DNA from 3 places in the Spirillospora sp. NPDC047418 genome. Region 3 is predicted to be linked to each of the others. Evidence: riboswitches for the same ligand, from Rfam matches in the RefSeq annotation. Region 3 holds a riboswitch; each other region holds the start of a gene.
The links. A riboswitch is a leader RNA that binds a small molecule or an ion and turns the genes downstream of it on or off. The one in region 3 is predicted to bind cobalamin.
Positions count from the first base shown of each region.

Region 1: linked by a shared signal. The riboswitch ahead of metE (5-methyltetrahydropteroyltriglutamate--homocysteine S-methyltransferase) and the one ahead of ABZ806_RS43990 (ribonucleoside-diphosphate reductase subunit alpha) in region 3 are both predicted to bind cobalamin.
Region 2: linked by a shared signal. The riboswitch ahead of cobN (cobaltochelatase subunit CobN) and the one ahead of ABZ806_RS43990 (ribonucleoside-diphosphate reductase subunit alpha) in region 3 are both predicted to bind cobalamin.

Region 1 is NZ_JBEYTW010000148.1:601-10,813, reverse strand. It holds gene ABZ806_RS43115 (lamin tail domain-containing protein) at 1-85, opposite strand, end outside; gene ABZ806_RS43110 (trypsin-like peptidase domain-containing protein) at 320-4,141, opposite strand; gene ABZ806_RS43105 (CU044_2847 family protein) at 4,138-4,470, opposite strand; gene ABZ806_RS43100 (serine/threonine-protein kinase) at 4,588-6,321, opposite strand; gene rox (rifampin monooxygenase) at 6,695-8,140, shown strand; cobalamin riboswitch at 8,174-8,382, shown strand; gene metE (5-methyltetrahydropteroyltriglutamate--homocysteine S-methyltransferase) at 8,488-10,213, shown strand, end outside.
Region 2 is NZ_JBEYTW010000018.1:34,946-45,158, forward strand. It holds gene cobF (precorrin-6A synthase (deacetylating)) at 1-565, opposite strand, end outside; gene cbiE (precorrin-6y C5,15-methyltransferase (decarboxylating) subunit CbiE) at 619-1,836, shown strand; gene cobM (precorrin-4 C(11)-methyltransferase) at 1,833-2,588, shown strand; gene ABZ806_RS14245 (cobalt-precorrin-6A reductase) at 2,573-3,307, shown strand; gene ABZ806_RS14250 (precorrin-2 C(20)-methyltransferase) at 3,298-4,785, opposite strand; gene ABZ806_RS14255 (precorrin-8X methylmutase) at 4,785-5,405, opposite strand; gene ABZ806_RS14260 (ferredoxin-like domain-containing protein) at 5,402-6,493, opposite strand; cobalamin riboswitch at 6,565-6,688, shown strand; gene cobN (cobaltochelatase subunit CobN) at 6,741-10,213, shown strand, end outside.
Region 3 is NZ_JBEYTW010000163.1:719-9,983, forward strand. It holds gene ABZ806_RS43950 (NAD-dependent epimerase/dehydratase family protein) at 1-111, opposite strand, end outside; gene ABZ806_RS43955 (helix-turn-helix transcriptional regulator) at 221-1,057, shown strand; gene ABZ806_RS43960 (zinc-dependent alcohol dehydrogenase family protein) at 1,058-2,182, opposite strand; gene ABZ806_RS43965 (acyl-CoA thioesterase) at 2,179-2,595, opposite strand; gene ABZ806_RS43970 (GlcG/HbpS family heme-binding protein) at 2,703-3,119, opposite strand; gene ABZ806_RS43975 (MarR family winged helix-turn-helix transcriptional regulator) at 3,219-3,656, shown strand; gene ABZ806_RS43980 (hypothetical protein) at 3,705-3,860, opposite strand; gene ABZ806_RS43985 (ribonucleotide-diphosphate reductase subunit beta) at 3,939-4,934, opposite strand; gene ABZ806_RS43990 (ribonucleoside-diphosphate reductase subunit alpha) at 4,958-7,252, opposite strand; cobalamin riboswitch at 7,342-7,564, opposite strand; gene ABZ806_RS43995 (hypothetical protein) at 7,681-8,355, shown strand; gene ABZ806_RS44000 (YcnI family copper-binding membrane protein) at 8,436-9,143, shown strand; gene ABZ806_RS44005 (copper resistance CopC family protein) at 9,140-9,265, shown strand, end outside.

The DNA of each region.
Region 1 (10,213 bases), on a different contig from region 3:
TCGCGGCCTCGGCCGGCGTCGCCACCAGCACCCCGGCTCCCGCCACCGCGATCGCGGCGGCCCCCGTGACGAGAAGCTTCCTCACCCTGTGGATCCCTTCCGATCGAACGAATCCCCAGTTGTACCGGTATCAACCGACACCTGGTGATAGCTGGCCAGCTTCGGGTTCGCCGTCAACCGGGCACCTCGGCCACGCGTCCCACACACCGCGTTCCTGCAGGTCGTCCGGGTAAACCCGGAGTTTCATCGCGGGAACCCACGGGCGGCCGCGTGCGGACGCGCCCGGGTCGCGTGTGATCTGAGGAGGCGGGCCGTCCACTTAGGAGAAGTCTTTTGCCAGGGTTGCCCGAGCCTGGCTGGCTACGTCTTCGTCAGGGGTGCTCAACAATTCCGTCAGGTGGTCGATGGCGCCTTTCCGGTCATAGAAGCCGAGGAGGCGGGCGGCCAGGACGCGATAGGAGGCGATCTGACTGAGGTCTATCTCCGGGGGTTCTCCGATGGCTTCTTTTGATCGGAAGTAGTTTTTCCGCGCTCGCCTGACTCTGGCGGTTTCGGCGCGGGCCAATTCGGCTCGTGCATCGTCCGTTGTCGGGTCTTTGCTCAGTGCGGCGAGGGCGTCCGTGCCACGGGCTCGGTCGATGGCCGCCAGTTCGAAGGCGGCGCGGACGCGGTGCATGCCGTCCAGGCCCGTGTCGGTGGCGAGGGCCGCGAGCGGGTCGGGGGCGCCCGCCTCCATGGCGGCGTGCAGGCGTCGGACGCCGTCGAGGTCGGGGTCCGCGCTGAGGGACGCGAGGGCGGCCGGCGCCTCCGTGGAGTTCAGGACGGCCAGGCGGCAGGCGATCTCCAGCCGGTCGCAGGCGCTGATCGCGTCGTCGGTGACCAGGGTTTGCAAGGCGGTTCGGCCTGTTTCGGGGGTGAGCCGGCTCAGTCTCAGTGCGGCGTGGGTCCGGTGCGCGCCGGCGATCCGCTCGTCATGCGCGATGGCCGTCAGCGCGGAGGGCAGGGCGCTTCGGTCGACCCAGTCGAGGTGGTGGGCGGCCACTACGCGGTCGTCCTCAGGGACGCGGCGGTCGGCGGCCAGCGCCAGCAGCGCGTCCGCCGCACGAGGACGGTTGATCCAGGCCAGCGCCAGAGCCGCCTCAAGCCGGCCGTCGATGCCGGACGCCGGATCCGCGGCGATCGCGGACAGGGCGGCGACGGCCTGTACCGCGTCGAAGTCGGCCAATGCGGCGGCGGCGCGGGCGCGGCTCACTCCGTCCGCATAGCGGTCGGCGGCGATGAGCGCGAACGCGCTTTGGGCGCGTTGACCGGCCAATTGCATCAGTTCCTTGGCGGCCTTGACGCGATAGGGCGCCTCGACCGCCGGGTCAACGGCGATGACGGCGAACAGATCGGCGGCCCTCGGTCTGAGAATCCGCCTGTGGGCGACAGTGCTGACCATGGTCGCGACGGCGGACAGGCGGTCGGGGTCCGGCACCGTCCTGTCCTCGGCGACCGTGGTGAGCGCGTCGGCTCCCCGTGGCGGGTCCTGGGTGAACAGGCGCGCTGCCGCCCATCGGCGGTAGGAGCCGGGAAGGCGGCGTTCGCTCGCGATCGTCTCCAGGATCTCCGCTCGCGTGAACCAGTCGAGGCGGTCGAGCAGGCCGGCGGCGGCCCAGCGCCGCGTCTCACCGCCGATGTGCTCGGCCATGGCCATTTTGGCCAGCAGTTCATCGCTCCGCCGCCGGTTCAGGACGGTCAGTTCGTACACGATGGCCTGCTGGACGGGCAACGGCGTCTCCCAGCCCAGCGCGAGAGGATCCAGGACGGCCGCGGCACGGCCGGGACCGGCGCGGACCAGACCGCGGATCGCCTCCCTTCGATCGAAATGGCCGAGACCGTTGTCGGCCGCGAACCGCTCCCAATAGCCGAACCCCAGGTCGGGGTCGATCAGGGTCAGGGCCTCCAACGCGTCATTGCGCCTGCTGGACCATTCGCCGTCGGCGTGCGCCGAGAGTTCTTCGAGCTCGTTGCGTACCTCGTCCACGACGTCGTCGGGGAACTCCACGCCGTCGTTCACCAGGGCGGCGAGGAACGCCATTCCCACCAGGCCCGTATCGCGCAGGGCCACCGCGACGTCCCGGGCCTGGCCGGGAGAGCGCTCGATGAGGACGGCCGACCTGAGCAGCGCGAACGAACTGCGTCCGATGATCGTGCCGAAGTTCATTTCCGGGACGATGTCGGCGGGAGTCTCGCGGGCGCACACCGCCAGATATTCCAGGATGGTCTGGTGGAAGAACTCCAATTCTCCGGACCGCTCGACGACCAGGCCGCTCAGCCGCAGCGTCTCGTCCACCAGGTCGCGCCATTCCCCGGTGGGCAGATGCGCGGGACGCAGATCCGCCACGCGCGCGACGGCGAGGTCGAGGAGCGCCTCCCGGCCCTGCCCGCCCAGCCGCTGGTCCGCGATGTGGTCCAGCAGCGGACGCAGATCCGCCAGCAGTTTGTCCACGGCCTGTTCGGCGGCCGTTCCATACGGCTTCATCCGCTGCTGAAGGCGTTCCAGCGCGTTCATCTGGGTGTGCCGTTTGGCCATCAGGATCGAGACGAATTCCTCGTACAGGCCCACGCGGCTGGGCGGGAGGCGCCGGCCGTCACGGCTCGCGAAGACGACGCACAGCATCGTCGCGATCAGCGGGATGTCGGCGAGCCGGTTGAGGCGGCTGAGCGCCAGCCGGTCGAGGAAGGACGCGACGAGGGCGTCCGGGTCGGGCATGCCCAGCGCGGAGAACCATTTCCCGGCGAACTCGGGAAGCTGGTCCGGGGAGAACGGCTCGATCTCGTAGAACGGCAGGCCGTCCTCGCGGAACCTGTCCAATTGCCCCTGCGGCAGTGGCCGGGTCGTCACGAGGAACGAGTACCGGGAAGACCGCGAGCGCCAGAACGCGACCGTTTCCAGCACGCGCCGACGGCGCTCGGGGTCAAGGATCTCGTCGACCCCGTCCACGAGGACCACCCAGGGGACGCCGGGCAGCGGCTCGTCCTCGAACAGGTCCGCCAGCCGCCGATCCGCCAGGCGCGCACCCAGTGCCGCCGTGACTCCGTCGGCGAGGGCCTCGGGCAGCGGGCAGTCCGCGGCCAGCGCCCCGGCCGGGACCAGGACCGGCACGCCCGGCGCGCCCGCGCCGTCCAGCCAGCGGCCCGCGCTCGTCTCCGCCAGGTGGCGCAGCAGGCTCGACTTGCCGGTGCCGGGCCCGCCGACCACGAACACGCACCGCCGGTCGCCTTCGAGCAGGAGGTCGGCGTGAACGGGCCGGGCCTCGGCCGCCAGCTCGTCGCCGTCCCCCTTCGCCTCCTGCCCCCGGATCAGCGGGCTCGCCTGCTGGCGCAGGTAGACCGAGCCGAGTTGCGGCGTGTTGGCGAGCGCGAGCCGGTACGGATGCTCGCGCGCCGTCAGCTGCGCGGCTTCGAGGTAGCCGCGCAGCCGGGGGCTCGGGTGGCACCAGCGCCCCGCCGCCAATTGCCTTTCGTCCAGCAGCCGGAACCATGGCAGGCGGTCGGGTGTCGGCACCGACGGCGGCTTCAGATCCGGGACGGCCTCGAAAATGCGCGCCGCTCCGATGAGCCGGGCGCCCGGAGGGCCGCCGGGCGGGGCGTCGGCACGGCGCAGAACCCCGCACACTCCGCCCGTGCGCCAATTGAGCACGGGGCCGCCACTGAAACCTTCGGTGGCCCGTCCCTCGGTCACCCTGAGCAGCTCAACCCCTTCGGCATTCACCGAGGGGCCGTCATAGACGGAACGGATGACATCGCCTTGCCGGTAGGCGCCGTCCGGATGCCCATAGGCCCACAGTTCGTCGCCCGGCTCCATTTGCTCCGCCAGGCATGCCACGGGATGGTCGAGTTCTCCGACCACCTTCAGCAAGGCCAGGTCGTGCTCTTCCAGAAATCCCGACTGGGTGACGGCGAGCTTGAATTCGCGGTGGCCCCACTGCCCGACCACCTGCTCCGGGGGTTCCACTCCCGGCGCGGTGACGACATGCGCGCAGGTCAGCACCTGTCCGGGCGCGACGAAGAAGCCGGTACCGATTCTGTCCCCGGCCGACACCATGACCGTCGCGGCGCGCAGTGCCTCGGCCAGCGCCGCCCGGCCCCCGTTCATGGGCTCGGCTGCCCCCACTCCATCGTGACCTTCAGCGTGGACTTCGCGGACGCCTTGCCGAGCACCGCCACGAGTTTCCCGGTCTCCATGGCGACCTCGCACCCGAACTCGACCGCGAACCGGGTCGCGCCGCTCGCGCTCAGCGACGTCCCGAGCTGCTCGCTGAACTGCCTGATCGCCGCGATCACCTCGGTCATGTCCGGTTTCGTGGCGGCGATGTCCCGCTCTTCGCCGAAGCCTCCGCCGCTGCCGGGGTGCAGTTCCGACGCCTCGATGTAGAGCGTCGCCCCGCCCATGTCCACCGGCACACGATTGGACGTGTCCTCCATACGGCCTCCCCGTTTCGTCCCCTCAGTCTGCCAGTGGCGAAACGCCGCCGAAAGTGCCGAATACCAGGTCGGCGGACGCGGGTACCGGCCCCCGCGCCGGGCGCCTCGACACGGGCGTCAGACGATGCGGGCGCAGAGGACGCCCCTGCGGAAGTCCGTCCACCGCCACGAGCCTTCCGGGCACCTGCTCTCGTAGTAGCCGGTGAACTGGAGGATGTAGGTGAATTTCTTGGGCACGCGCTCCGAGTCGCAGCTCCACGAGGTCATCAGGCCGTGGCCGTTGATGGCCGGCATGCCCTTCTTGCTGCCCTTCCTGCCCAGGAAGCACTCGCCCTTCCGGAACTGCCGCCGCAGGCAGAGGTAGATCGTTTCCCCGCCGTGCGAGGGCGACCGCCACGAGGATTCACCGTCGAGCGCCTCGGAGTCGCACGCGCTGCTCGACTTCTTCACGCCGATCACCCGCACGTAGGCGTCGCTCCGGTCGCAGGACACCGCGCGCGGCATGTCCTCGCTCCACTCGTTGGTGTCGTAGGGGTCCTTGTAGGCGTCCAGGCAGTCGTTGACCGAGATGTCGTCGAACGCCTCCCAGGTCGGGTCCGGGGTCGGGGACAGGCTCCGCGTCGGCCGCCGGGTGCTCCCCTCGTCGCCGGTCAGTCCGGACGTCCGGCTGGAGGACGGCGTCGGGGACGAGGTGGCGCCCGCATTGTGCGACGTGCCCGGCTTGCCGTTGACAGAGAAGGCGATCAGCAAGGCGATCAGCAGGACGCCGATGATCCCGGCGACGATCCCGCCGGCCGGCTTCGCCGGCGCCTTGGGTTGGGGAGGCCGCCCCTGCGCCTGCGCCTGCGGTCGGGGCTGGGGCTGCGGCTGCGGCTGCGGTTGTGGCTGTGGGCGGGGCGGTTTCGGCGGCCGATCTGCCGGGGGCCGATCCGCCAGGGGCCGTTCGTCCGTGTCGGGCTGCTGCGCGAGTTGCTCGGTCTCCGCCACGCGGGTGGCGATCATCGTGCTGTACGTCTCCGGCAGCGGCATGCCGCCGTCCGCGGCCAGCGCGGAGAGGCGCTCCAGGAACTCGCCGGTCGGGGGACGGTCGTCCGCGTCCTTCTCCAGCCCCGCCGCGATCAGTTCCAGCAGTGCCGCCGGGACGCCCGTCAGGTCCGGGTCCTCGTGCCGGACGCGGTAGCCGAGCGCGTCGGGCGGCCCCTCGCCGAACGGGTGGCGGCCGGTCGCCGCGAAGGTCAGTACGGCGGCCAGGCAGAACACGTCGCTGGCCGGTCCGATGTCGCGGCCGACGTACTGCTCGGGCGACATGTACCCGGGCGTGCCCACGACCGTCATGCTCTGGGAGGTGGCGTCCATCGCGCGGGCGATGCCGAAGTCGATGATCCGGGGCCCGTCCGCGGCGAGCATCACGTTCCCCGGCTTGAGGTCCCGGTGGATGACGTTCTGGTCGTGGACGGCCTGCAGCCCTTCGGCGAGCCCGGCGCCGAGCGCGGCCACCGAGCCCTCGGGCAGCGGGCCGTTCTCGTCGACGGCGTCCTGCAGCGTCGGCCCCGCGATGTACTCCGTGACCAGCCACGGCGGGTCGGCGTCGGTGTCGGCGTCCACGACCTGCGCCGTGTAGAAGCCGCCGATGCGGCGCGCCGCCGCGACCTCCTTCGCGAACCGGCGCCGGAACGAGGCGTTGTCGGCGAAGTGCGGGTGGACGATCTTGACCGCGACCAGCCGCCGTCCCCGCGAGCGCCCGAGGTAGACCCGGCCCATCCCGCCCGCCCCGAGCCGCGCCAGCAGCCGGTACGGCCCGACCCGCGCCGGATCGCCGTCCCCGAGCCCCTTGAGTCCTGCGCCGGACATCCCACCTCGCCTCACGCCTGCCGAACACAGCTGTCTATCTGAGGGCAAGCGTAACCAGAACGATCACCCCGGTCTGCGTCCTCGGACGCACTCGCACCCGCCCGCCTTCGCCGTCCCGTACCCGGACTTCGTCTATTGGGACATGGCGTTCACGATGGCGCCGCCCGTTCCGGCGGCCAGGAAACGGCGGACGACGGACGGCGAGTCACACAAAGCACCGGCGGCGGCGTCCCCGGAAAACAGAAAAGGCAAGGAGGTTTATGCACTCCTTGCCACTTCTAACTTATAGCACGCAGGGGGGCTTGCGGCAAGACCCGGGGGGTGGCGCAGAATCGTGGGCCGACGCAAGAACCTGCGGAAACGGGGGGTTTCCTTGATCGACGAGATCGATGTGATCGTTGCCGGTGGCGGGCCGACCGGCCTGATGCTGGCGGCCGAACTGCGGCTGCACGGCGTGCGGGTCGTCGTGCTGGAGAAGGACGCGGAACCGACGAGAATTGTCCGCTCACTCGGCCTGCATGTGCGCAGTATCGAGATCATGGACCAGCGCGGATTGCTGGACCGCTTCCTCGCGCACGGCACGAAGTACCCGCTCCGCGGCCATTTCGCCGCCATCGACAAGCCGCAGCCCGAACGGCTCGACACCGCGCATCCCTACATCCTCGGCATCCCGCAGCCCGTCACCGACCGGCTGCTGGCCGAGCGCGCCGCCGAGGTCGGCGCCGAGGTCCGGCGCGGCCGCGAACTGGTCGGGCTGAGCCAGGACGAGGACAGGGTGACCGCCGACCTCGCCGACGGCACCCGGCTGCGCGCCCGCTACCTCGTCGGCTGCGACGGAGGCCGCAGCACGGTGCGCAGGCTGCTCGGCGTCGGCTTCCCCGGCGAGCCGCCGACGACCGAGTGGCTGACCGGCGAGATGCAGGCCACCGAGGACCCGGCGAAGATCGCCGCGATCGTCGCGGACGTCCGCGAGACCCATCGCACGTTCGGCGTCGGTCCCGTCGGCGACGGGGTCTACCGCGCCGTCGTGCTCGCCGGGGACGTGTCCGAGGACCGCACCGCTCCGCCCACGCTCGACGAGGTCAGGCGGCGGCTGCGGGTATTCGCGGGCACCGACTTCGGCGTCCACTCGCCGCGCTGGCTGTCCCGGTTCGGCGACGCCACCCGGCTCGCCGAGCGCTACCGGGCCGGACGGGTGCTGCTCGCCGGCGACGCGGCGCACGTCCACCCGCCGCTGGGCGGGCAGGGGCTCAACCTCGGCGTCCAGGACGCGTTCAACCTCGGCTGGAAACTCGCCGCCGCGGTCGGCGGCCGGGCCCCGGAGGCGCTGCTCGACACTTACGAGACCGAGCGGCGACCGGTGGCCGCCGACGTGCTGAACAACACCCGCGCGCAGGCCGAGCTGCTGTCCTTGGAGCCGGGCCCGCAGGTGGTGCGCGCCCTGCTGGCGGAGCTGATGGACTTCGAGGAGGTGACCCGGTACCTGATCGAGAAGACCACGGCGATCGGCGTCCGCTACGACTTCGGCGAGGGCCACGCCCTGCTCGGGCGGCGGCTCCGGGACGTCCGGCTGAAGCGCGGCCGCCTCTACGGGCTGATGCACAGGGGCCGCGGGCTGCTGCTCGACCAGACCGGCCGGCTCTCCGTCGCCGGATGGGCCGACCGCGTCGACCACGTCGCCGACATCTCCGACGTCGGCGAGGAACTCGACGCTCCCGCCGTCCTGCTGCGCCCGGACGGCCACGTGGCCTGGGCCGGCGAAGACCAGGCCGACCTGCTCGAACACCTGCCGCGATGGTTCGGCGCGCCCGCCACCTGACAGCGCGGTAGGAGCGTGCGGGCGGTGCGGCGGTAGACTCCGGAACGCGGATGGTTCGCTCGTTTCGAGCGTCGTAAGAGGGAACCCGGTGCGAGTCCGGGACTGCCCCGCAGCGGTGAGCGGGAACGACCGCCGTCAGACGCACTGGGCCCACCGGCCTGGGAAGCGACGGCCAGTAGGACGCCTCCTCCACGGAGGCGATGCCCGCGAGTCCGAAGACCTGCCTCCGCCCGCGCGCCGCCCGGTGCGCGGTGGTCCGCGGCCTCGTGGGACGGCCGGCGACGCGGTTCCGCCGCGCCGTGCCGCCCGCCCCCAGGGCCGCCCGTGGCACAGCGAGGGAAGCCGCCATGAACACCACGATCCTCGGATACCCCCGAATCGGGGCACGCCGGGAGTTGAAGTTCGCCACCGAGGACTACTGGGCGGGACGCGTCGACGCCGACCCGTCCAGGACGTCGGCCGACGCGCTCGCGCGGACCGGGGCCGAACTGCGCGCCCAGGTCTGGACGGGCCTGCGGGACGCCGGAGTCGACGCGATCCCGTCGAACACCTTCTCCTTCTACGACCAGATGCTCGACACGAGCGTGCTGGTCGACGCCGTCCCGGAGCGCTACCGGCCGTTGACGGGCCTCGACCGGTACTTCGCCATGGCCCGCGGTGTCCAGGACGTGCCGCCGCTGGAGATGACCAAGTGGTTCGACACCAACTACCACTACATCGTCCCCGAACTGGGGCCCGACACCAGGTTCCGGCTCGCGGACGGGGCCGCCGCCAAGCCGCTGGCCGAGTACCGGGAGGCGAGGGGGCTCGGCATCGAGACGCGTCCCGTGCTCATCGGCCCGCTCACCTACCTGCTGCTCGCCAAGCCCGCGGTGGACGGGTTCCGGACGCTCGACCTGCTCGACGGGCTCGTCGACGTCTACGCCGAGATCCTGGAGCGGCTCGCCGGGTCGGGCGCGCAGTGGGTGCAGCTGGACGAGCCCGTGCTCGTCGCCGACCGCACCGAGGAGGAGATCGACGCGCTCGCCCGCGCCTACGCGCGACTCGGGCAGCTGTCCAGCAGGCCCCGGCTGATGGTCGCCACGTACTTCGGCACGATCGGCGCGGACGCGTTGCGCGTGCTGGCCCGGAGCCGGGTCGAGGCGGTGGGGCTCGACCTCGTCGCCGGGCCCGGCAACGTGGAGGTGCTCGCGTCGGTCGGCGGCCTGCCGCGCAAGACGCTCGTCGCCGGGGTCGTCGACGGCCGGAACGTGTGGCGCACCGACACCCGGAAGGCGCTGTCCGCCTGCGCGTCCGTGCTGGGGCTCGTCGATCAGATCGTGGTCGGGACGTCCTGCTCGCTGATGCACGTTCCGCTCGACCTCGACGCGGAGACGGCGCTCGACCCGGACGTCCGCGGACGGCTCGCGTTCGCCCGGCAGAAGGTCGCCGAGGTCGTCGCGCTCGGACGGGCGCTCAGCGACGACGTCCCGATCCCGGCGGGCACGCCGCTTCCCGAGGCGGGCGTCGACCGGGCCGTCCGGGAGCGGCTCGGCGGCATCGGCGACACCCGGCGCGGCGACCGCAACGCCCGGTTCGCCGCGCAGCGGGACGCGCTCGGCCTGCCCGACCTCGCGACCACCACGATCGGCTCGTTCCCGCAGACCCCCGAGATCCGCCGGGCCCGCGCCGACCGCAGGGCCGGACGTCTCACCGAGGCCGGCTACACCGCCGCGATGAAGGACGAGATCGCCCGCGTCATCGCGCTCCAGGAGGACCTCGGCCTGGACGTCCTCGTGCACGGCGAACCCGAGCGCAACGACATGGTGCAGTACTTCGCCGAGCAGCTCGACGGGTACGCGGCGACCGAGCACGGATGGGTGCAGTCGTACGGGTCGCGTTACGTGCGCCCGCCGATCCTGCACAGCGACGTCGCGCGGCCCCGTCCGATGACGGTCGACTGGGCCGTGTACGCGCAGTCCCTCACGGCCAAGCCGGTCAAGGGGATGCTCACCGGGCCGGTCACGATGCTGGCCTGGTCGTTCGTGCGCGACGACCAGCCGCTCGCCGACACGGCCCGCCAGGTCGCGCTCG
Region 2 (10,213 bases), on a different contig from region 3:
ACGCGCAGTGCGCGTCCAGCATGACGAGGACATCGTCGGCGGTGGCGCCCTCGGCGGCGAGGCGGCGACCCGTCGTGAGGTGGACGGGGCGCCCCACCCGGGTGAGCCCGATCCGGTGCCGGGCCGTCAGCGCGGACACGCTGCTGATGCCGGGGATCACCTCGTACTCGAACTCGGCGTCCACCTCCTCCAGCGCGGCGAGGGTGCTGTCGTAGATCCCGGGGTCGCCCCAGACGAGGAGCGCGCCGGTCTGGCCGTCCGCCAACTCGCCGGTGACGAACGACGCGTAGAGGCGGGCACGGCGGGACCGCCAGTCCTCGACGGCGGCGGTGTAGGCGGGGCCGTCGGCGGTGCGGTCGCGTTCGGGGTCGCGGGCCTCGACGACCCGGTACGGCTCGCGGCCGTGCGCGGCGATGAGGTCGTGCCGCAGCCCGGCGAGGTCGTGCTTGGCCTCGCCCTTGTCGACGAGGAGGAACACGTCTGCCGCGGCGATGGCCTTGGCCGCCTGGAACGTCAGGTGGTCGGGGTCGCCCGCGCCGATACCGATGATCAAAAGCCGCTTCACCTGGCCAAGTGTGCCAGTTATAGACTTGGCGCCGCATTTCGTGAAGGAGGCCGGTGGACGCACGTTCGATCACCGTCGTGGGCATCGGCGCGGACGGCTGGGACGGGCTCCCCGAGCCCTCGCGCGCGGCGCTGCGGGAGGCGGACGTGCTGCTCGGCGGCGCCCGGCAGCTCGACCTGGTCCCGGCGGGCGGGGCCGAGCGGGTCGCCTGGCCGTCCCCGCTCCTGCCCGCGCTTCCCGGGCTGATCGGCCGGTACGCGGGACGCGCCGTCGCCGTCCTCGCGAGCGGCGACCCCATGTTCTACGGGATCGGCTCCACCCTCGCGGACCTGGTCGGCGCGCGGCGGCTGCGGGTGCTGCCGCATCCGTCGTCGGTGTCGCTGGCGTGCGCCCGGCTCGGCTGGCCGCTCGACCGGGTCGACGTGGTCAGCATGGTCGGCCGTCCGGCGGAGACGCTGAACGCGGTCGTCGCGCCGGGCCGCCGCGTCCTGGTCCTCGGCGCGGGACGCGAGGCGCCGGCGGTCGTCGCGGCGCTGCTCACCGGGCGCGGCTTCGGCCCCAGCCGGATGACCGTCCTGTGCGACCTGGGCGCGGAGAACGAGACGGCGGCGCCGGGCGTCGCGTCCCACTGGACGGACCCGGCCGCGTCGGCGCTCGCCGTCGTCGCCGTCGAGTGCGTGCCCGGCCCGGACGCGGTGCCGCTGCCCCGCGTCGCCGGGCTCCCCGACGGCAGCTACGAGCACGACGGGCAGATCACCAAGAGCGAGGTCCGGGCGGTGACGCTGTCCCGCCTCGGCCCGCTGCCCGGCGAGCTGCTGTGGGACGTCGGCGCCGGGTCGGGCAGCATCGCGATCGAGTGGGCGCGGGCGCATCCGTCCTGCGCGGCGGTCGCGGTCGAGAGCCGTTCCGACCGGGCCGAGCGGATCGGCCGCAACGCGAAGGCACTCGGCGTGCCCGGCGTCCGCGTCGTGGCGGGCCGCGCTCCGCAGGCGCTGGACGGCCTCCCGCAGCCCGACGCCGTCTTCGTCGGCGGCGGCCTCACCGCCCCCGGCCTGCTGGAACGCTGCTGGGACGCCCTCCAGCCCGGCGGGCGCCTCGTCGCCAACGCCGTCACCCTGGAATCGGAGGCCGCGCTGGCCGGGTTCCGCCGCACTCACGGCGGCGAACTGGTCCGACTCCACGTCGAGCGCGCCGCGCCGCTGGGCGGGTTCACCGGCTGGCGGCCCGCGATGCCCGTCACCGTCTGGGCGGCACGGAAGGAGACATCGTGACCGTGTACTTCGTCGGCGCCGGCCCGGGCGCCGCCGACCTCATCACCGTGCGCGGTCTGCGTGTGCTGGAGTCGGCGCCGGTGTGCCTGTACGCGGGGTCGCTGGTGCCGCGCGAGCTGCTGGACGCGTGCCCGCCCGGCTCCCGCCTCGTCGACACCGCGGACATGACCCTGGACGCGATCGTCGCCGACCTGACCGCCGCGCACCGCGACGGCCTGGACGTCGCGCGGCTGCACTCGGGCGACCCGTCGGTGTTCAGCGCGGTCGCCGAGCAGATGCGGCGGCTCGACGCGGCCGGCGTGCCGTACGAGGTCGTCCCCGGCGTCCCGGCGTTCGCGGCGGCGGCGGCCTCGCTCGGACGGGAGCTGACCGTCCCCGGCGTCGGCCAGACCGTCATCCTGACCCGCACCGCCGTGCGCGCCACCCCGATGCCGGACGGCGAGGACCTCGCCACCCTCGGCGCGAGCGGCGCCACGATGGTGCTGCACCTAGCCGTCCAGCGCATCGACGAGGTGGCGGCCGAACTGGTGCCGCACTACGGCGCGGACTGCCCGGTCGCGGTCGTCGCCCGCGCCAGCCGCCCCGATGAGGTGATCCTGCGCGGCACCCTGTCCGACATCGCGGACCTCGTCCGCGCGGCCGGGATCAAGCGCACGGCCGTGATCGTCGTCGGCCGCGTCCTCACGGCGTCGGCGTTCCCCGACAGCCACCTCTACAGCGCCGGCCGGGACCGGACGTGCGGCGCGTCCTGATCCTCGGCGGGACGGCGGAGGCCCGCGCGCTCGCCGCCCGCCTCACGGTCCGCCACACGGGCGTGCACGTCGTCTCGTCCCTCGCCGGACGCGTCACCGACCCGCGCCTGCCGGTCGGGGAGGTGCACATCGGCGGGTTCGGCGGCGCCGGCGGCCTCGCGGCCTGGCTCCGCGGCAACCGGATCGACCGGCTCGTGGACGCCACGCACCCGTTCGCCGAGCGGATGAGCGCGTCGGCCGCGCACGCCTCGCGGCTGACCGGCGTCCCCCTGCTCGCGCTGCGCCGCCCCGGCTGGGACGCGGAGGACGGTGACGACTGGCGCCGCGTCCGGTCCCTGCCCGAGGCCGCCGGAGCACTGCCGGACGGCGCCCGCGTGTTCCTCACCACCGGCCGCCGCAGCATCCCGGTGTTCGCCGTCCGGACCGGCGCGTGGTTCCTCGCCCGGTCGGTCGACCCGCCGGAGCCGCCCGTCCCGCCCAACGTCGAGGTGCTGCTCGCGCGCGGCCCCTACACCGTGGACGGGGAACGCGCGCTGATCCGCGAGCACTGCCTGGACGTGCTCGTCACCAAGGACAGCGGCGGCGCGATGACCCGCGCGAAGCTCACCGCCGCCCGCGACGCGGGCCTGCCGGTCATCATGGTGGACCGCCCGCCGCATCCGGACGGCGTCCAGGCGACGGACGACGTGGCGGCCGCCGCCGCCTGGGCTCAGGGATAGCGGCGCGGCGTGTAGACGGCGTTCTTGTCGGTCACCCGCGTGGTGGACGACCCCACGATCACGAGGCAGCGCATATCGACCTGCTCCGGATCGAGCTTGCCGAGCGTCGTGACCGTCACCTCCTCCTCGGGACCGCCGACGTCGCGCCCGATGACCACCGGCGTCTCGGGGGAGCGGTGCTTCAGCAGCAGGTCGCGCGCCGCCGGAAGCTGGTGCCTCCGCCGGCTCGACGACGGGTTGTAGAGGGCCAGCACCAGGTCGGCCGCGGCGGCGGCCGCGAGCCGCCGCGCGATCACGTCCCACGGCTTGAGGATGTCCGACAGCGACAGGACGCAGAAGTCGTGCCCGAGCGGCGCCCCGGCCCGCGACGCGACGGCCTGGGCCGCCGTCAGACCCGGCACGACCCGCACCGGGACGTCCGCGAACTCGTCCTCGGCGGCGGCCTCCAGCACGGCCGCCGCCATCGCGAACACGCCCGGGTCGCCGGACGACACGACCGCGACGCGCGCCCCGTCCCGGGCGAGCGCCAGCGCGTGCCGGGCCCGGTCGGCCTCCACCCGGTTCCCGGACGCGTGCCGCCGCTGCCGCGGGTTCGGCGGTACCCGGTCGAGGTAGGGGCCGTACCCGACGAGGTCGGTCGCGGACGCCAGCGCGTCCTGCGCCTCGGGAGTGAGCCACGGCCGCCCGGCGGGCCCGAGCCCGACCACCGACACCCCGCCGGCACCCGCCGGCCGCGACGGGGGAGGCGCCTCGAACGACCGCCCCGCCGGGCTCGTCAGCAGGGCGAGCGACATGTACGGAACGTCGGCCGGATCCACCTCCGCCAGCGGCGCGACCCGCTGCCGGTCGGTGGCGGCCCGCTCCACATACCAGGCGTCGCCCAGCCGTCCCGCGTCCTGGAAAGCCCGCCTGACCTTGGTGAACGTCCGGCCGAGTTTCAGCACGGCCGCCGCGTCGGCGCCGCGCAGCCGCTCGGCCAGCTCGGCGCCGGGCAGCGTGCCGGGCAGCACGGTCAGCGTCTCCTCCCGCTCCACCAGCGGGCGCCCGGCCGCCGCCGACGCCGCGCTCAGCGACGTCACACCCGGCACCACCTCGGTCGGGTAGTGCGGCGCGAGCCGCTTGTGCAGATGCATGTAGGACCCGTAGAACAGCGGGTCGCCCTCGCTCAGCACCACCACGGTCCGGCCCGCGTCGAGATGCGCGGCGAGCCGGGCGGCGCAGTCGGCGTAGAAGTCGTCCAGTGCCCCCTGGTAGCCGCCCGGATGGCCGGTCGTCTCGGTCGTCACCGGGTAGACGAGCTGCTCCTCGACCTGGCCGTCCCGCAGGTACGGCGCGGCGACCGACCGGGCGATGCTGCGCCCGTGCCGCGCGGAGTGGTAGGCGACCACGTCGGCGCCGCCGATCAGCCGCGCCGCCTTCACCGTGACCAGTTCCGGATCGCCGGGCCCGACGCCCACGCCGAACAGCCGTCCCGCCATCATTCCGCCTCACCGGCGATGGCGTTGACCGCCGCCGCCGTCATCGCGCTGCCGCCGCGCCGCCCGCGCACCACCAGGTGGTCGAGACCGCTCGCGGCCAGGGCCTGCTTGGACTCGGCCGCGCCGATGAACCCGACCGGGATCCCGAGCACCGCCGCCGGGCGCCCCGCGCCCTCCGCGACCAGCTCCAGCAGCCGGAACAGCGCGGTCGGCGCGTTGCCGATCGCGACGACCGCGCCGCCGAGGCGGTCGCGCCACAGCTCCAGCGCCGCCGCGCTCCGCGTGGTGCCGAGCCGCGCCGCCAGTCCGGGCACGCCCGGATCGCCCAGCGTGCACACGACCTCGTTGCCGGCGGGCAGCCGCGCCCGCGTGACCCCGGACGCGACCATCCGCGCGTCGCACAGGACCGGCGCGCCGTCCAGCAGCGCCGTCCGCGCCCGCGCCACGACCCCCGGCGACCACCCCAGGTCGCCGGGGAGGTCGGTCATCCCGCACGCGTGGATCATCCGGACGGCGACCCGCGCCACGTCGTCCGGCAGGCCCGACAGGTCGGCCTCCGCACGGATCGTCGCGAACGACCGCCGGTAGATCTCGGCGCCGTCCCGGACATAGTCGATCACCGCTGCTCCTCCGCCATCCTCAGTTCGACCGGGCCGCGGGGCATCCCGCAGCGCCGCTCGCACCCCGCCCAGTGGACGGCTGCCTCCGGGGCGCGCCGCAGCCCGCCGGCCCACCGCCGCGCCTCGCCCTGCACATCTCCGCGCGACTTCGCGCACCCGGGGCTGCCCGTGCACGCCGACACCCCGACCCATGGCGACGCCGGATCGACGGCGAACCCCGCCGCGCCGAGCCGCGCCGCGACCCGTCCGGCCCCGTCCGGGCTCAGGTCGCGCAGCACGGCACTCCGCCACGGCGTCACCCGCACCTCGTCCGCTACGTGGGCGAGCGCCTCCGCCTGCGCTCCGGACAACCGTCCGAGGGGCGGTACGGCCTCCAGCGCGACGAGCCCGTCCCGCTGCTCGATGACCCCGGCGTACGGGCGGCGGGGGCCGGGACGGGCACCGGCCTCTTCGCGATCGGTCCCGAGCCGTTCCGCGACCAGCCGCGCCCCGTCCGGAACCTCCGCGAGCCGCCACGCGTCCTCCCGGACGTCGAGAAACGCCTCCGCCGCCGCGACCATCAGCGGCACCGCGCCATCGCGGAGCGGCAGCCGTGTCCCGGCGAGGTGGAGTCCGGCCGGGGTGCAGGTCAGGTCGGCCTCCATCGCGAGCATGTCGCCGGTGCCGTCGTCGAAGGCGAACAGGAAGCGGCCCGGCAGCCCCGCCAGCCGGGGACGCGCGCACAGCGCCCGGTCGAGGGCCGTGACCAGCGGATCCGTCGCCAGAGCGCCGTGCTCGCCGCGGCCGCCGAGCGGGGACGCGACGATGTTGCGGACCCGCTCGTGGGACGGCGACGGCAGCAGCCCGGCCGTTCCCAGCCGCTCCGCGAGCGCCGCCGGATCGCGGACGCCGCGCAGCTGGAGATTGCCCCGGGAGGTGAGCTCGATCACGTCCCGGCCCAGCTCCCGGGCGGCGGCGCCGAGCACCCGGAGTTGCGCGGACGAGACCGCGCCGCCCGGCACGCGGACGCGCGCCAGCGGCCCGTCGGCGGCGTCGTGGGTGCGCAGCGCGCCGGGGCAGGCGTCGGCACGGAGTCTGGCATTCGGCACGGGGAGGATGTTAACCACACTTTGCGGGCGGCCCGCGCTGCCGTACTGTTCTCCCCAGGCGATGGCAATGGGAGGAAGCCGGTGCGAATCCGGCGCGGTCCCGCCACTGTGACCGGGGAGCGAACCCCGCTTGAGGCCACTGTCCGCACGGACGGGAAGGCCGGGGCGAGCATCGATCCGGGAGCCAGGAGACTCCTGCCGTCGTGACACCCGCGACCGGGGCGAGGACCCCAGGGGAGGAACGGCCGTGTCCGCTGGCACCGTCCTGCTGCTGTCGACGTCCGACACCGATCTGCTGAGCGCCCGTGCGTCCGGCGCCGCCTACCGGCTCGGCAACCCGGCCCGGCTCACCGTGCACGACCTGCCGGACCTCGTCGAGGGCACCGACCTCGTCGTCGTCCGGCTGCTCGGCGGGCGCCGGGCCTGGGAGGACGGGCTCGACGCGCTGCTCGCCGGGCCCCGCCCGGTGGTCGTCCTCGGCGGCGAGCAGGCCCCCGACGCCGAGCTGATGGAGCTGTCCCGGCTCGGCGGCGGCGTCGCCGGCGGCGTGTGCGCCGAAGCGCACGCCTACCTCGCGCACGGCGGCCCCGGCAACCTCGCCGAGCTGCACGCGTTCCTGTCCGACACCGTGCTGCTCACCGGGCGCGGGTTCGCGCCGCCGGCCGCCGCACCGACGTGGGGACGGCTCGAACGCGAACCCCGTACCGCCGAGGGCCCGGTCATCGGCGTGCTGTACTACCGCGCCCACCACGTGGCCGGGAACACCGCGTTCGTGGAGGCGCTGTGCACGGCCGTCGAGGACGCCGGCGGGCAGGCCGTGCCCGTCTTCTGCTCGTCCCTGCGCGCCGCCGAACCCGAACTGCTCGACACGCTCCGCCGGGCGGACGCGCTGGTCGTGACCGTGCTCGCGGCGGGTGGGACGCGGCCCGCGACGGCCGGGGCGGGCGGTGACGACGAGGCGTGGGACGTGGGCGCCCTCGCCGCGCTGGACGTCCCGATCCTGCAGGGCCTGTGCCTCACCACGAGCCGCGCCGCCTGGGCGGCGAGCGACGACGGGCTGTCCCCGCTGGACGCCGCGTCGCAGGTCGCGATCCCCGAGTTCGACGGCCGCGTCATCACCGTCCCGTTCTCGTTCAAGGAGATCGACGAGGACGGCCTCACCGTCTACCGGGCCGACCCCGAGCGCGCCGCGCGGGTCGCCGGGATCGCCGTCCGGCACGGCCGGCTGCGCCACACCCCGGTCGCCGGGCGCCGCGTCGTGGTGATGCTGTCGGCGTATCCGACGAAGCACTCCCGCGTCGGCAACGCCGTCGGCCTCGACACCCCGGCGAGCACCGTCCGGCTGCTGGCCCGCCTCGCGGCGGAGGGCTACGACCTCGGCGAGGGCTTCCCCGGCGTCCGCGAGCAGGACGGCGACGCGCTCGTCCACGCGCTGATCGCGGCCGGCGGCCAGGACGAGGACTGGCTCACCGAGGAGCAGCTCGCCGGCAACCCGGTCCGGATCTCCGCCGCGTCCTACGAACGCTGGTACCGCACGCTCCCCGAGGAGCTGCGCGGGGAGATGGAGCTGCACTGGGGCCCGCCGCCGGGGCAGCTGTTCGTCCAGGACGGCGACATCGTCCTCGCCGCGCTCCGCGCCGGGAACGTCGTCGTGATGGTGCAGCCGCCGCGCGGCTTCGGGCAGAACCCCATCGCGATCTACCACGACCCCGATCTGCCGCCCAGCCACCACTACCTGGCCGCGTACCGGTGGCTGTCGGACGAGTTCGGCGCGCACGCCATCGTGCACGTCGGCAAGCACGGCAACCTGGAGTGGCTGCCCGGCAAGGCGGCGGGCATGTCGGCGTCGTGCGGCACCGACGCCGCGCTCGGCGACGTCCCGCTGATCTACCCGTTCCTCGTCAACGACCCGGGGGAGGGGACGCAGGCCAAGCGCCGCGCGCACGCCGTCCTCGTCGACCACATGGTGCCGCCGATGGCGCGCGCGGAGACCTACGGCGACATCGCCCGCCTCGAACAGCTCCTCGACGAGCACGCCGCCATCGCGGCGATGGACCCCGCGAAGCTCCCCGCGATCCGGGCGCAGATCTGGACGCTGATCCAGGCCGCGAAGCTCGACCACGACCTCGGACTGGACGACCGCCCGCACGACACCGAGTTCGACGACTTCCTCCTGCACGTGGACGGCTGGCTGTGCGAGGTGAAGGACGCGCAGATCCGCGACGGCCTGCACGTGCTCGGCCGGGCGCCGGAGGGCGAGACCCGCGTCGACCTGGTGCTGGCCATGCTCCGCGCCCGGCAGATGTGGTCGGGGCGGGAGACGCTGCCGGGCCTGCGCGAGGCGCTCGGCCTGGCCGAGGACGGCTCCGAGGCCCTCGCCGACGTGGACGCCGCCGAGGCCACCGCCCGGTCACTCGTCCAGGGCATGGAGGACGCGGGCTGGGCCGTGGAAGCGGTCCCCGAAGTCGCCCGGCCGATCTCCGAGGAGCGGCGCGAACTCGTGGGGCGGGTCCTGGAGTTCGCCGCCGCCGAGATCGTCCCGCGGCTGGCCCGCACGTCCGACGAAGTCGACCACGTCCTGCACGCCCTGGACGGCGGCTACATTCCGGCCGGGCCGAGCGGGTCGCCGCTGCGCGGCCTCGTGAACGTCCTGCCGACCGGCCGGAACTTCTACTCGGTGGACCCGCGCGCCGTCCCGAGCCGCCTCGCCTGGGAGACCGGGCAGGCGATGGCCGCCTCGCTCCTCGACCGCTACCGCGCCGACCACGGCGGCGAGTGGCCGCGCTCGGTGGGCCTGTCGGTGTGGGGGACGAGCGCGATGCGCACGGCCGGCGACGACATCGCCGAGGTGCTGGCCCTGCTCGGCGTCCGCCCGGCATGGGACGAGGCGTCCCGCCGCGTCACGGATCTGGAGCCGATCCCGCTCGCGGAGCTCGGCCGGCCGCGCATCGACGTGACCGTCCGCATCAGCGGCTTCTTCCGGGACGCGTTCCCGCACGTCGTCGCCATGCTGGACGACGCCGTCCGCCTCGTCGCGGCCCTGGACGAGCCCGACGCAGACAACTACGTCCGCGCCCACGTCCAGGCCGACCGGGAGGCGCACGGCGACGAACGGCGCGCCGCCCGCCGCATCTTCGGGTCGGCGCCCGGCGCCTACGGGGCCGGGCTGCTGCCGCTCATCGACAGCCGCACCTGGCGCGACGACGCCGACCTCGCCGAGGTGTACGCGGTGTGGGGCGGCCACGCCTACGGGCGCGACCTCGACGGCGTCCCCGCCCGCGACGACATGGAGAACGCCTACCGCCGCATCGCGGTCGCCGCGAAGAACGTCGACACCCGCGAGCACGACATCGCCGACTCCGACGACTACTTCCAGTACCACGGCGGCATGATCGCCACCGTCCGGGCCCTGACCGGCAAGGCCCCGGACGCCTACGTCGGCGACAGCACCCGCCCGGACGCCGTCCGCACCCGCACGCTCTCCGAGGAGACCGCGCGGATCTTCCGGGCCCGCGTCGTCAACCCGCAGTGGCTCGCCGCGATGCGCCGGCACGGCTATAAGGGCGCGTTCGAGCTGGCCGCGACCGTCGACTACCTGTTCGGCTACGACGCCACCACCGGCGTCATGGCCGACTGGATGTACGACCGGCTCACCGCCGCCTACGTCCTGGACGACGAGAACCGGGACTTCATGGCGGAGTCGAACCCGTGGGCGCTGCA
Region 3 (9,265 bases):
CTCGGAGGCGTCCGAGCGGGCCAGTGCGGATACCTCGTGGCCCGCCTTGATGAGGTGTTCGGCGACCACGCCGCCCAGGTAGCCGCTGGCGCCGGTCATGAAGATGTGCATGTGCTGTTCCCTTCGGTGCTCGGCTTCCACGCTGCCTTTCGCTGGGCGGGAGCGGCCAGGGACTGAGAGTGCCAGGCTGAGCGGGAAGGGTCCGCCGTACCGTGGACGCATGGACAAGCGCGCGTTGGCGGGGTTCCTGCGGGCCAGGCGGGAGCGGGTCCGGCCCGAGGACGTAGGGCTGCCGCGCGGGTCACGGCGGCGGACGCCTGGCCTGCGCCGCGAGGAGGTGGCGCAGCTCGCCCACATCTCGGTCGACCACTACAGCCGGCTGGAGCAGGGGCGGGGGCGCCATCCGTCCCGGCAGGTGCTGGACGGGATCGCGCGGGCGCTGCGGCTGTCCGATCTGGAGCGGGCCCACCTGTTCGAGCTCGCCGGGGAGCGCGAGCGGGACCGCGTGGACGGCCCGTCCCGCGCGGTGGCGCCGGGCACGCTGAGCCTGCTCGACCGGCTCACCGACGCGCCCGCCTTCGTCGTGGACGACATGTGCCGCGTGCTGGCCTGGAACCCGCTGGCCGCCGCCCTGTTCGGGGACTTCGCCCTGCTGGGCGGGCCCGACCGGAACCTGCTGCGCCGGTACTTCCTCGAACCTGGCGGCCGCGTGGTCGATCACTCGGAGTTCGTGGTCACGTCCGTCAGCTATCTGCGGGTGGCGATGGCCCGGTATCCCCGGAACGGGGAGATTCGGGCGCTGGTGGACGAGCTGGTGGCGGGCAGCGCGGAGTTCGCGCGGCTGTGGGAGTCGCAGGAGCTGCGGATCGAGCACCATGCGCGGGAGCGGTTCACGCATCCGCGGGTGGGCGAGGTCGAACTCGACTTCGACATCCTCACCGTCCCCGGGCAGGACCAGCAGCTGATCATCTTCACGGCGGAGCCGGGGTCGCGCGCGTACGAGACGCTGCGGCTGCTCAAGGTCATCGGGACGCGGCGCGCGGACGTTCCCGCCTGATCAGCCGAACGTGATGAGTTGGCGGACGGCCTGGGCGGTGTGGAGGTTGTCGAAGCCCTCGTTGACGGCGTCCAGGGGGAGGCGGCCGGAGAGCAGGGCGTCCACCGGGAGGACGCCGTTGCGGTACATGGTGATGAAGCGGGGGACGTCGCGGCGCGGGACGCAGGAGCCGAGGTAGCTGCCGCGCAGGGTCTTCTCCTCGGCGACCAGGCTGAGGGCGGGGAGCGTCAGGGGCGCGCCGGGGGCGGGGAGGCCGACGGTGACCGTCGTTCCGCCGGGACGGGTGGCGGCGTACGCCTGTTCCAGGACGGGGACGACGCCCGTCGTGTCGATGACCTTTTCGGCGCCGCCGGAGGTCAGGTCGCGGAGGGCCTCGGTGGCGTCCGGGCCGCCCGCGATGGGGTGGGCGCCCAGTTTCTCCGCCAGGTCGAGCTTGTCCGGGACGAGGTCGATCGCGTAGATCGTGGCTGCACCGGCGGCCTTGGCGGCCAGGACGGCGGCGAGGCCGACGCCGCCCAGGCCGAAGACGGCGACGGTGTCGCCGGGGGTCACGGCCGCGCTGTAGAGGGCGGCGCCCGCGCCGGTGAGGACGGCGCAGCCGAACAGCGCCGCGATGTCGAACGGGAGGTCGCGGTCGATCTTCACGGCGGAGCGGGACGAGACGACGGTGTACTCGGAGAACGCCGAAACGCCCAGGTGGTGGTTGGGGCGGGTGCCGCCAGGGGCGACAAAGCGCTTGCCGCCGCCGAGGAGGGTGCCCGCGCCGTTGGCCGCCGCGCCGGGTCCGCAGAGGGCGGGGCGCCCGCCGACGCAGCGTTCGCAGTGGCCGCAGGCCGGAACGAACGCGAGGACGACGTGGTCGCCGGGGGCGAACTCGGTTCCCGGTCCGGTTTCGACCACTTCGCCGGCGGCCTCGTGACCGAGCGCCATCGGGAGCGGACGCGGGCGGGACCCGTTGACCACGGACAGGTCGGAGTGGCACAGCCCGGCCGCGCCGATGCGGATCAGGAGTTCGCCGGGGCCGGGCGGGTCGAGCCGCAGGTCGGCGATCTCCAGCGGGCGGGACGCGGCGTACGGGGCGGGTCGTCCCGACTCGACGAGGACGGCGGCGCGGGTCTCGGTCATGGGGTGAGCAGCTTCTCCATCTCGGTGCGGACGGCGCCCGCGATCTCGACCGGGCGGCGGGTGTGCCGGTCGACGAAGACGTGCACGAAGTGGCCCTCGGCGATGAGCGCCCCGTCGGAGGCCCGGAACATCCCGACCTCCCAGCGGACGCTGGAGCGGCCGAGCCTGCCGATGCGGAGACCGACCTTGATCGCGTCCGGGAACGACACCTCGGCCTTGTACTCGCAGTGCGACTCGACGCACAGCCCGATGGCGGCGGACGACGCGGGGTCGAAGCCGGCCGTCCGGATCATCCACTCGTTGATGACGGTGTCCATGAGCGAGTAGTGGACGACGTTGTTGACGTGCCCGTAGACGTCGTTGTCCTTCCACCGGGTCGGGACGTTCTCCCAGTGCTGGTACTCGCCGGTCATGAAGGGCAGCCTAGGGTCGTCCCGGGCCGTGCCGATACATCGGCCCGGTATGACGGTGACCACGCAAAACGACGTCCGGGCGTGCGAGGGCGCCTGCCCAACGGCGATCAGCGGTCGAGTGCTTCGACCAGTGCGAGCCCGGCGTCGGCGCACTCGTCGTCCTGCTCCGGCATGCCTCCGCTGACGGCGATCGCGCCGACGGCGGCGTCGCCGCGCCGGATCAGCCGGGAGCCCGCGCCCGCCACGACGGGTGTTCCCGCCACGCGGTCCAGTTGCGCGAAGAGTGCGGGCCACGCCTGCTCCAGACGCACCAGTTCGCTGCCGTCCCGGTGGAACAGCGCGACGCTGGACGCCTTCGCCGGGGCGATCCGAGCCGACAGCGGAGGCGCGCCGTCCATGCGGTCGAGGACCTGCAGGTGCCCGCCGCCGTCGACGATCGCGACGGTGACCCGCGCACCGAGCCCGGTGGCGTGCTCGCGTACGCGGACACTGACGGCCCGGGCTTCGTCCAACGTGAGTGACATCAGTCATCACCGTCCAATTTCCTTGGTCGAACCAACCTTGGTGCGACCAAGGTATCCTAGATTCGTGGGGTCGACCAAGGAATTGGCTAGACTTCGCGCATGGAGATGGAAGAGTCGCCGACCCGCCTGCGCGGCAAGCCGAGCTGGCTGATCAGCAAGGCTTCGGCGCGGGCGCATCGTCTCATCGGAGAGGCGATGACCGCTGCGGGCGGGCGCGCCTACCACTTCGCGATCCTCGCCGCGCTGGAGGAGTTCGGCCCCGACAGCCAGGTGCGGATCGGCCAACGGTGCGGAATCGACCAGAGCGACATGCACGCCATGCTCAATGAGCTGACGACGCAGGGCCACGTCGCGCGGGCCTCGGACCCCAGCGACCGGCGCCGCAACCTGATCACCCTGACCCCGGCGGGACGGCGACGGCTGGAAGAACTCGACAGGGCGCTCTCCAAGGTTCAGGACGACCTGTTGAACGCCCTGTCGGCCGACGAGCGCGACCGCCTCACCGCGCTGCTCACCCACGTCCTCGCTCTGACATGAGACGCGGAGGGCCCGCCCTCGGCGAGGGCGGGCCCTGGGGCGCGGGGGTCAGTGGCGGCGGCCACCGCCCCGGAATCGGGCGAGCAGGCCGCGCACCTTGGCCTGCGTGCGGGGGTCGCGGGCGTAGCGTTCGGCCTTCGCCCGCATCTTGCGGCCCTGCGGGCCCTTCGCGTACCTCATGATCCGGTTGACGACGGACGGCATTTCGTCCTCCTCGGCCTAGGTCCTCGTTCAACGAGCGCCCGGCCGAAGAAGTTCAGGTCGAAGAAGTGTCGAAGGAGTTCAGAACGCCTCGTCGAGGGCGACGGTCCCCTCGACGCCGATCTGGTACGCCGAGACCCGCCGCTCGAAGAAGTTGGACAGCTCCTGGACGTCCTGCAGCTCCATGAACGCGAACGGGTTCGCGGTGCCGTAGCGGGCGGGAAGGCCCAGCCGGACGAGCCGCTGGTCCGCCACGTACTCGAGGTAGGCGCGCATGTCGCCGGCGCTCATGCCGGGCAGCCCGTCGCCGCACAGGTCGCGGGCGAACGCCAGTTCCGCCTGGACGGCCTCCTCCAGCATCGTGGTGACCTGGGACGTCAGCTCGGCGTCGAACAGCTCCGGTTCCTCGGCCCGCACGGTGTCCACCACGGAGAACGCGAACTCCATGTGCATCGACTCGTCCCGGAAGACCCAGTTCGTCCCGGACGCGAGGCCGTTCAGCAGGCCGCGCGACCGCAGCCAGTACACGTACGCGAAGGCGCCGTAGAAGAACAGCCCCTCGATGCAGGCCGCGAAGCAGATGAGGTTGAGCAGGAACGTCCGGCGGTCGTCGGCGCTCCGGAGCTCGTCCAGGGCGCCGAGCGAGTCGATCCAGCGGAAGCAGAACTCCGCCTTCGCCCGGATGGACGGGATGTGCTCGATCGCCGCGAACGCCCGTGCGCGCTCGTCCTGATCGGGCAGGTAGGTGTCCAGGAGGGTGAGATAGAACTGTACGTGGACGGCCTCCTCATATAGCTGCCGGGACAGGTAGAGCCGGGCCTCCGGGGCGTTCACGTGCTTGTAGAGGTTCAGCACCAGGTTGTTCGCGACGATCGAGTCGCCGGTGGCGAAGAACGCGACGAGCCGGTTCACGAGGTGCAGTTCGGCGGGCGTGAGCCGCTCCAGGTCGGCGAGGTCGGACGCGAGGTCCACCTCCTCGACCGTCCACGTGTTGCGGATCGCGGCGCGGTACCGCTCGTAGAAGTCGGGGTAGCGCATGGGCCGCAGGGTCAGGTCCATGCCGGCGTCGAGCAGCATGCCGCGTCCTTCCGTTCGCGCGTTCACTGGCAGGCCTCGCAGGTCTCGGGGTTCTCAAGGGAGCACACGGCCGCCACCGAACCGGTGGACGCGACCGTCGTCTGCGCGATGCGCGTCGCCGGGCGGGAACGCAGGTAGTAGGTCGTCTTGAGGCCCGCGCGCCACGCATACGCGTACATCGAGGAGAGCTTGCCGATGGTCGGCGTCTCCATGAACAGGTTCAGCGACTGGGACTGGTCGATGTAGGGGGTGCGGGCGGCGGCGAGGTCGATGAGCGCCTTCTGCGGCAGTTCCCAGGCCGTCCGGTAGAGGGTGCGCATCTCGTCCGGCAGGCCGACGAGGCCCTGGACGGAGCCGTTCGCCTTCTTGACCGCCTCCCGGACGGCCGGCGTCCACAGCCCGAGCGACTTCAGGTCCTCGACCAGGTAGCCGTTGATCTGCAGGAACTCGCCGGACAGCGTCTCGCGCTTGAACAGGTTGGACACCTGCGGCTCGATGCACTCGAAGCAGCCCGCGATGGACGCGATCGTCGCGGTCGGCGCGATCGCGATCAGCAGCGAGTTGCGCAGGCCGGTCTCGGCCACCCGTGCGCGGAGCGCCTCCCAGTCGGCGGGACGGGTCGGCGACGCGTCCGGGAAGTGGTCGACGTGGAGCCGGCCGCGAGCCGTGCGCGTCCTGCCGTAGGCGGGCAGCGGGCCCTGCGCGGCGGCGAGATCGGCGGACGCGCCATAGGCGGCCAGCGCGATCTCCTCGGCGATGCGTGTCGACAGCGTGTGGGCCTCGTCCGAGTCGAACGGAAGACGCAGCGTGAAGAAGACGTCCGCCAGACCCATCACGCCCAGGCCGACCGGTCGCCACTTACGGTTGGCCTTCTCCGCCTCAGGCGTGGGGTAGAAGCCCTTGTCGATGGTGCGGTCCAAGAACCGGACGGCGGTGCGGACAGTCGAACGAAGCCGCTCCCAGTCGACCCCGGCCGGCGTGACGTGTGCGGCCAGATTCACCGATCCGAGGTTGCAGACGGCCGCTTCGCCGTCGCTCGTCACCTCAAGGATCTCCGTGCACAGGTTCGACAGGTGGACGGTCTGGCCGGGCTCGGCGGTCTGGTTGCAGGCGCGGTTGGCGGCGTCCTTGAACGTCATCCACCCGTTGCCCGTTTCGGCGAGGGTGCGCATCATCCGCCCGTACAGCTTGCGCGCCGGGACCTGCCGGACGTACCGGCCGTCCCGCTCCGCCGCCCGGTACGCCTCGTCGAACGCCTCGCCCCACAGGTCCGCCAGCTCGGGGACCTCCTTCGGGTCGAACAGCGACCAGGTCGCGTCGTCCTCGACGCGGCGCATGAACTCGTCCGGGATCCAGTTGGCGAGGTTGAGGTTGTGGGTGCGGCGCGCGTCCTCGCCCGTGTTGTCGCGCAGTTCGAGGAACTCCTCGACGTCGGCGTGCCACGGCTCCAGGTACACGCAGGCCGCGCCCTTGCGGCGACCGCCCTGGTTGACGGCGGCGACGGACGCGTCCAGCGTGCGCAGCCACGGGACGATGCCGTTCGAATGCCCGTTGGTGCCGCGGATCAGCGACCCCCGCGACCGGACCTTCGTCCACGAGATCCCGATGCCGCCCGCGTACTTGCTGAGCCGCGCAACCTGCCCGTACCGGTCGTAGATCGACTCCAGCTCGTCGCGCGGCGAGTCGAGCAGGAAGCAGGACGACAGCTGCGGGCGGCGCGCCGCCGCGTTGAACAGCGTCGGTGAGCTGGGCAGATAGCGCAGCGTGCTGAGCAGCCCGTACAGCTCCGCCGCCTCCCGCACGGTGTCGGCCAGCCCGCACGCCACGCGCAGCAGGAAGTGCTGCGGGCGTTCCAGGACGAGCCGCGAACGCGGATGCTTCAGCAGATACCGGTCGTAGAGGGTGCGCAGCCCGAAGTACTCGAACCGGTCGTCGGCGGAGTCGTCGACCAGCGCGTCGAGGGCGGCGGCGTTCGCGGCGACGAACGCGGCCGGGTCGTCCGCCAGCAGTCCTGCGCGGTGCGCGGCGGCGACCGACTCGGCGAACGTCACCACTCCGGCGGACGCCGCCTCGTCCCTGATCCGGGCGCCGAGCAGCCGCGCGGCGACCTTGGAGTAGCCGGGTTCGGCGGGCACCAGGGCGGCGGCCTCGCCGATCGCGAGGTCGCGCAGCGCCGCCGTGTCCAGCCCGTCCCCGGAGCGGACGGCGGCCAGCACCCGTCCCGGCTCGACGTCCGGTACGCCGTCGCAGGCGGCCTCGACCTCCGCGCCGATCCCCCGCCACGACGCCGCCGGCGGCGCCACCAGAGCCTGTGTCACGTGCCTCTCCCCTCGCAAGCCGCCTCGCGGAGACATGCGAACGGGGCGCGACGGCACGCCGCGTTCCGCCCTCCGGCCCACCCGCGAGACCTGGACGTATCGCGCTGGCAGGTCTTCGGACTCGCGGGCGTCGCCTCCTCGCCGGAGGCGGCCTACTGACCGTCGCTTCCCAGGCCCGCGATGGACCCAGTGCTCGATGACGGCGGCCGTTCCCACTCACCGCTGCGGGGCAGTCCCGGATTCCCACCGGGTTCCCTCTTACGTCGCCCCCGCCGCGAACGGCGGGGGCGAACCAGCACGGGATTGAACCCTACATCTAGTTCGCGATCTTTGTGCAACCCCAAGATGTTGGGTGTGTCGGCGCGGTCGCCGGAGTTGCAGCGGGTCGGCTGCGGGGTCGGCGGGGGTGGTGGCACGATGGTCCCGTCATGTCCGAACGCCCCCGCGATCCCCTGTTCCGGACCGCCCGCGCCGCGGTCTTCGCGACCGTGTGCGTCGCGCTGGCCGTCCTCGGGCACGTCCTCGCAGGTGGCGCCGCGGTGCCGCTGTGGGCGGGGACGGCGGGGCTCGGCGCGGTCCTCGGCGTGACGCTGATGCTGGCGGGCCACGAACGCTCCCTCGCCACGATTTTGGGCGGGCTCCTCGGCGGGCAGTTCGCGCTGCACACGCTGTTCACCGGCGCGGCGCCGCACCCCGCACCGGTCACGCCCGCGATGTCCGCGATGCCCGCGATGGCGGACCACACGCCCGCCATGCACGCCGCCATGTCGGCCGGCGCGAACACCTTGGCGGCACCGGCCCCGCACGACGCCAACGGCCTGGTCATGACGCTCGCGCACTGCGTGGCCGCGCTGGTCGCCGCGTGGTGGCTGCGGCGCGGCGAGCGGGCCGCGTGGGCGATGGCGCGCCGGGTCGCCGCCGCGACCGACCGTCCCGTCCGGGCGCTGCTGGCCCTGCTGACCGTCGAGCCGGCCGCGTCCCCGCGTCCCGTCCCGGCGGCTCCGGCGGCGGACGAGGCACCGTCCGTCGGCCGGGTGCTGCGGCACCAGGTGGTCGAGCGGGGTCCCCCACCGCGTTCGAGGGCGCTCGCACACCTCTGCTGAGGCGGGCGCCGTACGTCACCGGACGCCGATCCGCGGCGCATCCGGCGCTTCTTCCGTACGACTCGAACGGACCTTTCCTCATGCCCTTCCTCACGCATGCCCGGCGCGCCGGCGCCCTCGCGTCCCTCGCCGCCCTGGCCGTGGTCGGCGCGGCGACGGCCGCGTCCGCGCACGTCACCGCCAACCCGAAGACCGCCGAGCAGGGCTCCTACGCCAAGGTGTCCTTCCGGGTGCCGAACGAGCGCGACAACGCCTCCACCACCAAGGTCGTGGTGCACCTGCCGGTCGACCACCCGCTGGCGTCGGTGTCCGTCCGCCCGACCCCCGGCTGGACGGTGAAGGCCGAGAAGTCCAAGCTGCCGAAGCCGATCAAGGCGCACGGCGGCGAGCTGACCGAGGCCGTCACCACGATCACCTGGACGGGCGGCAAGATCGAGCCGGGCCAGTTCCAGGAGTTCGACGTCTCCATGGGCCCGCTGCCGACCGACACCGACCAGATCATGTTCAAGGCCGACCAGACGTACTCGGGCGGAGAGGTCGTCAAGTGGGAGGAGGAGCCGGCCGAGGGCGCCGCCGAACCGGAGCACCCGGCGCCGACCCTCAAGCTCACCCCGAAGGACGCCGCGCCCACGGCCGGCCTCACCGCCGAGCAGCAGCCCGCCGCCAAGAGCACGGCGTCGTCCAGTGACGGGACGGCCCGCCTCCTCGGCGGCATCGGCATCGCGGCCGGCGTGATCGGCGTCGGCGTCGGCGGCTACGGCCTGAGCCGCGCGCGGAGCCGGGCATGATCCGGGCGACGCGGCGGCTCGCGGCCGGCGCGCTGGCGGTCGGGACGGCCCTCGCCCTGACGGCGGCCCCGGCCTCCGCGCACACCACGCTGACGTCGGCGAACCCGGCGAAGGACGCGGCG